Gemmatimonas phototrophica: one gene and its partner. The protein of the gene in region 2 interacts with the protein of the main gene of each other region in a pairwise test. Links are inferred from orthologs where the notes say so. Each region holds a gene or a part of one and is shown on either strand. Other genes may lie near its edges.

Region 1 (3,168 bases), 450 kb from region 2 along the record:
GCGCCCATGGTGCTCTGGAAAGGGTACGCCATGGTGGGCGTGCGTCGCCCGCAGGAGTTGGGAGGCGTTCAGGTAGACGGCTCCAACCGCGGGGGGGCGGCATACCTGTTCCGGCAGGTCGGTAAAGAGTGGCGGCTACTGTCGATCGTACGCACCTGGGGTGGGTGAACGGCACGGAGTCGCCGGCCTGCTGCCGTGTCCCGGCGACTCCGTGGAGGGGTTTGGGGAACTCGCCTCGCTCCCGGCACTGCCGCAGGTGTCCAAAGTCAATCCCCGCAAACGATTTACGTGCCCTGAAGTTGGCCCGTTTGCCCCTGTGATTGAAGGCAAGAGGCGGGTAATTTTCACAGGTTGTATTCCTGCCGTGTGTGACCCATTTCCCGCCGTCTCATGACCGCACCGAACGCCCGCGAACGCATCCTGCCGCGCCTCATCGACGAGGAGATCAAGGAGTCGTTCATCAACTACTCCATGAGCGTCATCGTGTCGCGCGCCCTGCCGGACGTGCGCGATGGCCTCAAGCCCGTGCATCGCCGCGTGTTGTACGCGATGAACGAGCTCGGATTGATGCCCGGGCGTCCCTTCAAGAAGTGTGCGACGGTCGTAGGTGACGTGCTCGGCAAGTACCACCCGCACGGTGACAGCAGCGTGTACGACGCGCTCGTGCGTATGGTGCAGACCTTCTCGCTGCGTTATCCGCTGGTGGACGGGCAGGGGAACTTCGGGTCCATGGACGGCGACGGGGCGGCCGCGTACCGCTACACCGAAGCGCGCCTCACGCGCCTGTCGGTGGAAATGCTCAACGACATCGACCAGAACACCGTCGACTTCGCGCCCAACTTCGACGACCGGCTGGAAGAGCCGCGCGTGTTGCCGTCTGGCTTCCCCAACCTGCTGGTGAACGGTTCGTCGGGCATTGCCGTGGGCATGGCCACGAACATCCCGCCGCACAATCTCAAGGAAGTCATCGAGGCGGTCATCACGATCATCGACAACCCCGAGATCGAGCCGCAGGCGCTGCGCAAAATTGTCAAAGGGCCTGACTTCCCCACCGGCGGCTATGTGTACGGCCGGGCCGGCATTGCCGACTATCAGGACACCGGTCGCGGCCGCATCGTCATGCGCGCGCGTGCGGTCATCGAAGAAAAGGAATCGAGCAGCAAGTCGCAGATTGTCATCACGGAGCTGCCGTATCAGGTGAACAAGGCCAAGCTCGTGGCCGACATCGCCGAACTCGTGCGCGAGCAGAAGCTCACCGGCATCAGCGCGCTGCGCGATGAGTCGGACCGCGACGGCATGCGCGTGGTGGTGGAGCTCAAGCGCGATGCCATTCCGCGTGTGGTGCTCAATCAGCTGTACAAGCACACCGCCATGCAGAGCACGTTCGGCGTGATCATGTTGGCACTGGTGCCCGATGTGAACACCCGGCAGCTGGTGCCCAAGGTGCTCACGCTCAAGCAGTGCCTGGAGCATTACGTGACGCACCGGCACGAGGTCATCGTGCGCCGCACGCAGTTCCAGCTGGACAAGGCGCTGGAGCGTGAGCACATCCTGGAAGGGCTCAAGATCGCCGTCGACAACATCGACGAAGTGATCGCCCTCATTCGGGCCGCCGAAGACACGCCCATCGCGAGCACGCAGCTCCAGACGCGGTTCGGACTGTCCGAGCGGCAGGCGGAAGCGATCCTCAACTTGCGCCTTGCCAAGCTCACCGGCCTCGAGCGCGACAAGCTGGAGCAGGAGCTGCGGGAAGTGCAGGCCGAGATCATCGAGCTGCGCAGCATTCTCGAGTCGAAGCCGCGCCGCATGGAGATCCTCAAGGGCGAACTCCTCAAGGTCTCCGAGACGTACGGCGACGAACGCCGCACCGAGATCGTGAGCGACGAAGGCGAGTTCTCCATCGAAGATCTCATTGCCGAAGAAGAGATGGTGGTGACCATCACGCACAGCGGCTACTGCAAGCGGACGCCACTGTCGTTGTACAACCGCCAGGGGCGCGGCGGCCGCGGCAAGGCCAGCGCCGATCTCAAGGAAAACGACTTCATCGAACGCTTCTACGTGGCCAGTACGCACACGTACATGCTGATTTTCACCGATGACGGTCGCTGCTTCTGGCTCAAGGTGCACGAATTGCCGCAGGCCGGGCGAAACACGCGCGGCAAGCCCATCGTGAACCTCATCAACGTCACCCCTGATACGCGCATTCGCGCCATCGTGGTCACCAAGGAGTTCTCGGATACCGAGTTCCTGCTCTTCGGCACGAAGAACGGCACGGTGAAGAAGACGGCGCTCTCGCAGTACTCCAACCCCCGGTCCAATGGCATCAAGGCCATCAAGATCGAGGAAGGCGACGAGCTCATGGATGTGGCAGTGACCAGCGGCAGCAACGATGTGGTGCTGGCCACGCGCGACGGTCTGTCACTCCGTTTCCACGAGAGCGATGTCCGCGAGATGGGTCGTGATACCACCGGCGTGAAGGGCATCGAGCTCAAGCTCAACGACACCGTGGTGGGAATGGTCGTCATCAAGCGGGAGGCCACGCTGCTGGTGGTCACCGAGCGCGGCATGGGCAAGTGCAGCGAGGTGAGCGAGTACCGCGTGCAGAAGCGTGGCGGCAAGGGCATCAAGACGCTCGATCTCACGCAGAAGACCGGTCATGTGGTGGCGCTCATGGAAGTCGTTCCCGAAGATGAGCTCATGCTCATGACGAAGGCCGGCATCGCCATTCGCTCCAAGGTCAGCGAAATCCGGGTCACCGGCCGCATTGCTCAGGGAGTGAAGCTCGTGGCGCTCGACGACCAGGACATGGTCATGGCCGTCGCGCGCGTGATTCCCGAAGACAAGGATGATGGGGACGAGGGGGCCGAGGGCGCGGGCGACAACGCGGGCAGCACGGGCGGCGACAGCGATGCCGGTCCCGAGCTCGCGCTGGGTGACGGCGAGTAAGACGCCGTCGTCAATCTTCATCGGAGACCGCAGGTCCGGGGCACGTCCCCGGACCTCGCTCCGACTCAGTAGTGGGCAGCGCACAGGGCGCTGGCCGTGACCTCATGGGGTGGGAATGGCGACGTCGCGCATCCTGGTAGCTGATGACGACGAGGCGGTGCTCGAATCCGTGACCTGGTTGCTCCAGGAGAACGGATACGATGTCGTTCCCGCAAACGGCGG
Region 2 (4,643 bases):
CCACGCCCACCACCAACACCGACGCCATCACGGTGGCCTCGGCCAACGCGCCACAGGCGGCGATGGTCGGTGTGCCGTTCCGTTATGACGCCAGCAAGGGTGGCGCTGTCTTTACCGATCCACGCAAAACCGGGTTGACCTACACCGTCACATTTGCCGGTGCCAGCAACGGACTGTCCGCCACCGGGTGCGAAATCGGAGGCACTCCGGTCGCACCAGGTCTGCAGTCGGTCACCGTGACGGCGCGGGACACTACAGGCCGCACCGCGTCACAACAGTTCACCGTGGTGGTGTTCAGCGCGGATCTCACCGCCCCAACGCTGCCGGTATCGTCCTTTGCCTATAGCGATGCGCGCGTTCCACTCCCGCGCCACTTCACCCAGAACGCTGCCGGTGGTGGTGGCAGTCCGGTGGGTGCCGACAATACGCCCGCGACCAATGCGATCACCGATGCCGGAGCCACGTTGGGGCGCGTGCTGTTCTACGATCGTCGCCTGTCACTGAACGACGGGGTGTCTTGCGCCTCGTGTCATCAGCAGGCATTTGCGTTCAGTGATACGGCGGTGTTGAGCACCGGCTTTCAGGGAGGACGTACGGGACGGCACAGTATGGGGTTGGCCAACGCCCGCTTCTATAACGGTGGCCGCTTCTTCTGGGATGAGCGCGCCGCGTCACTGGAAGCTCAGGTGCTGCAGCCCATTCAGGATGTCACCGAGATGGGGCTCACGCTCGAACAGCTGCAGACCAAACTGTCGCTCACCGCGTACTATCCGGCGCTGTTCGAAGCGGCCTTTGGATCGCGCGAAATCACCACGGACCGCGTCGCCCGGGCGCTGTCCCAGTACGTGCGCGCACTCACCAGTACCGACTCCAAGTTCGATCGCGCGTTTGGCGCCAACGGGGTGCCCAATTTCGAAGGCACATTCACGGCGCAGGAACTGCTGGGACAGCAGTTGTACAGCGGACGCGCCGGGTGCGCACGCTGCCACGGGACCAATGCGCATATCAGCGACGGCGTGCACAATACGGGGCTTGATGCGTCGATCACCGACGCCGGGGCTGGGAACGGCCGCTTCAAGGCCCCGTCGCTACGCAACGTGGAGGTCCGAGCGCCCTACATGCACGACGGACGCTTCCGTACGCTGGAGCAGGTGGTGGATTTCTACGACCGTGGGGTGCAGAACAATCCCGGGCTTGATCCCCGCTTGCGTACACCGGGCGGACAGCCGCTGCGGTTGAACCTTTCGCTGCAGGAGCGTGATGCGCTGGTGGCGTTCATGAAAACGTTCACCGATCGCACGTTTCTCTCGGATCCACGGCTGGCGTCGCCGTTCCGCTGAGCCCCCTCAAACGCAAAAGGCCCCGCCGTTTCGCGGGGCCTTTTGTCGTTTGGTGGTACGTCAGATATCGAGATTGCTCACGAATCGGGCGTTGGTCTCGATGAACAGGCGGCGGGGCTCTACTTCGTCGCCCATCAGCGTCTGGAACGTCTGGTCAGCGAGCACGGCGTCTTCCATGGTGACGCGCAGCATGGTGCGTGTTTCCGGATCCATGGTCGTCTTCCAGAGCTGCTCGGGGTTCATTTCACCCAACCCCTTGTAGCGCTGGATCATGATGTTGCCACGCCCTTCCGGTCCACCAAGGCGTTCCGCATAGCCGTCGCGCTCCTTTTCGGAGTATGCGTAGAACTCTTCCTTGCCCTTGGCCACCCGGTACAGCGGCGGCTGCGCGATGTACATGTACCCCGCGTCAATCAGCTCCGGCATCTGCCGGTAGAAGAACGTGAGCAGCAGGGTCCGGATGTGCGCGCCGTCGACGTCGGCGTCCGTCATGATGATGATCTTGTGGTACCGCGTCTTGGCGAGATCGAACTCTTCCTTGATGCCGGTGCCGATCGCCGTGATGATGGTGCGGATTTCTTCGTTGTTCAGCACCTTGTCGAAGCGCGCCTTTTCCACGTTGATGATCTTGCCGCGCAGCGGCAGGATGGCCTGGAAGTCACGCTTGCGCCCCTGCTTGGCCGAACCGCCGGCCGAGTCACCCTCAACAAGGTAGATCTCGCAGAGCGCCGGGTCGGAGAGGGAGCAGTCGGCCAGCTTGCCGGGGAGTGCCGCCACGTCGAGCGCCGACTTCTTGCGCGTCAGGTCGCGCGCCTTGCGCGCCGCTTCGCGTGCCCGCGCCGCCGACATGGCCTTGTCGATGATGGCGTTGGCCGTCTTGGGGTGCTCATCGAGGTACTGCGTGAGCAGTTCGTTCATGACACTGCGCACGGCCCCTTCGGCTTCGGAGTTGCCGAGCTTCGTCTTGGTTTGCCCTTCGAACTGCGGCTCCAGCACCTTGACCGACAGCACCGCCGTAAGCCCTTCGCGCACGTCGTCACCGGACAGTCGCGTCTCTTTGTCCTTCTTGTTGAGATTCGACTTGTCCTGGATGTACTTGTTGATGACGGACGTGAGCGCGCTCTTGAAGCCGGTGAGGTGCGTACCGCCTTCGTGCGTGTTGATGTTGTTCACGAAGGAGAACACGTTTTCGGCGTAGCTGTCGTTGTACTGCAGCGCCATCTCGATACCGATGTCTTCACGCGTGGTGTCGATGTACACGACATCGGGGTGCAACGGCTTCTTGTTGCCAATGAGATACGTGACAAACTCGCGCAGACCACCGCGGGCAAAGAAGATCTCTTCGCGCGGCTGGCCATCCTTGAGCTCATCTTCGCGCTCGTCGCGCAGCGTGATCTGGATGCCCTTGTTCAGGAACGCCAGTTCGCGCAGACGGCTCGCCAGCGTGGTCCAGTCGTAACGCAGCGTTTCCTGGAAGATTTCGCCGTCCGGCTTGAACCACACGCGGGTACCCGTTTCCTTGGCCCCCACCTGGCGCATCACCTTGAGCTTCGTCTGCGTAATGCCGCGTTCGAAGTCCATGTAATGCTCCTTGCCGTCGCGCTTGATCCACACCTTGAGCTGGGTGGACAGCGCGTTCACCACCGACACGCCAACGCCGTGCAGACCGCCGGACACTTTGTACGTGTCCTTGTCGAACTTGCCGCCGGCGTGCAGCACCGTCATGGCCAGTTCAACACCCGGCATCTTCTCCACCGGGTGCATGTCGACCGGAATGCCGCGACCATTGTCTTCCACGCTGATGGAATCATCGGGATGAATGGTCACGACCACGCGGTCGGCAAAACCGGCCAGCGCTTCGTCGATGGAGTTGTCTACGACTTCGTACACCAGGTGGTGCAGGCCGCGCGCCGACGTGGACCCGATATACATACCGGGGCGCTTGCGGACTGCTTCGAGTCCCTTGAGTACGGTGATTTGTCCTGCGCCGTACTCGTTGTCGGACTCTGCGCTGCTGTTCGCCATTGTTGATGGAGCTGCCGAAGGGTGGGACGGCCAGTTCAGGACCAATCGCTGGCCTGGAAACACAACCCATAAATGTACCCAATCGGGTGTCCACAAGCAACCCGGCGGCCCTGTCGTAAGTTATTGAAATGCAACACCTTACGAATGCCTCATTGCGGCCGGTCAGCGCCGCAGCATCCACCGCAGCTTGAGGATTGGCGGACGCGACGTATCCCGGTTCAGCGACTTCAGCAGTTCCGGCTCCAAAAATGTGAGCTCCTGCATCCACGCATGCGTCTTCACCATCACCACCAGCGTCCCGTCCTGCTGCAGCAGCAAGGGGTCGGTGACGTCCGCAATCTGCGGGCCCACCAGCCCCGGCCACTCCGGAATCACGGAGGCCTGGGCCACGCGATCGGTCAGCCCGGCATTCTTCAGCACGGAGGCCAATACGTCCCCCAATTTGGACGGGGTTCGCTTGTGGTCGCTCATCGCATCCCCCTCACAACAGGGCGCCGTCGCGCATGCTGCGCCGTTCAAGGCGGGTAAATGCCTCGGGAATGTCTTCTTCGCGCGGAACGGCCAACAGCACCTGCGATGCGCCGGCGTCTTCCAGCAGCGCCAGCACGCGCCCGGCGCGCCCCAAATCAAGCTCGGCAAACGGATCGTCCAGCAGCAACAGTGGAGCGTACCCGATGGCGATGCGTAGTGTGGACAGTTCCAGCAGGCGCAGCGCGATCGCGGCGCTGCGCTGCTGTCCCGCCGAACCGAACGTGCGCAGATCGCGCCCGCCGAGGTGCAACTGCAGCTCATCCCGATGGGGCCCACCAGTGTGACGCCTCGGTGCAGTTCGGTGGGGCGCTGCTGCGTCAATGCGCGCTCCAGCGCGTCCCGCTGCGCGGCAGCATTCACGGCGCTGCCGGCGTTGTTGTCTCCGCCAACAGTGGTGTACCGCATGTGCGCGTCCTGCCGTTCGCCGATGGCGGCGCACAGCTGGCGATATCGTTCGGCCTGTTGTTGCACGAACGCATGCCGCGCCGCAGCCACCACTCCCCCGTGCTCGGCCATGGCTGGCTCCCAGATGCTCACGCGGGCCTCGTGCTCTTGCCCACGCCCGCCATCGCGCTGGGCGAGTCGCAACGCGGCGTTGCGCCGCAACAGGGCGGCGCGGTACTGCTGTAACGCCTGCAGATACGACGGCGACGAGAGCGCCAGCATGACATCCAGATAGCGCCGTCGATCCGCCGGGCCGCCGGTCACGAGCGCCACATCGGCCGGCGAAAACTCTACCGAGGGCAA

Evidence for each region. The genes of interacting proteins can lie anywhere in the genome.
Region 1: the proteins of gyrB (region 2) and gyrA interact in binary tests that used the Escherichia coli proteins (3 or more experiments, as listed by UniProt). The link is inferred for Gemmatimonas phototrophica from one-to-one orthologs.

Annotation. Positions count from the first base shown.
Region 1 is NZ_CP011454.1:737,143-740,310, forward strand. It holds gyrA (DNA gyrase subunit A), read left to right. Parts: upstream 1-390; coding sequence 391-2,946; downstream 2,947-3,168. Other genes in the region: GEMMAAP_RS03195 (hypothetical protein), read left to right, coding at 1-168; GEMMAAP_RS03205 (diguanylate cyclase), read left to right, coding at 3,062-3,168. UniProt on the Escherichia coli protein: A type II topoisomerase that negatively supercoils closed circular double-stranded (ds) DNA in an ATP-dependent manner to maintain chromosomes in an underwound state.
Region 2 is NZ_CP011454.1:1,181,923-1,186,565, forward strand. Bases 884-3,857 are described here. They hold gyrB (DNA topoisomerase (ATP-hydrolyzing) subunit B), read right to left. Parts: upstream 3,366-3,857; coding sequence 1,401-3,365; downstream 884-1,400. Other genes in these bases: GEMMAAP_RS04885 (cytochrome c peroxidase), read left to right, coding at 884-1,340; recF (DNA replication/repair protein RecF), read right to left, coding at 3,528-3,857. Outside these bases: more of GEMMAAP_RS04885, read left to right, coding at 1-883; more of recF, read right to left, coding at 3,858-4,643. UniProt on the Escherichia coli protein: DNA gyrase negatively supercoils closed circular double-stranded DNA in an ATP-dependent manner to maintain chromosomes in an underwound state.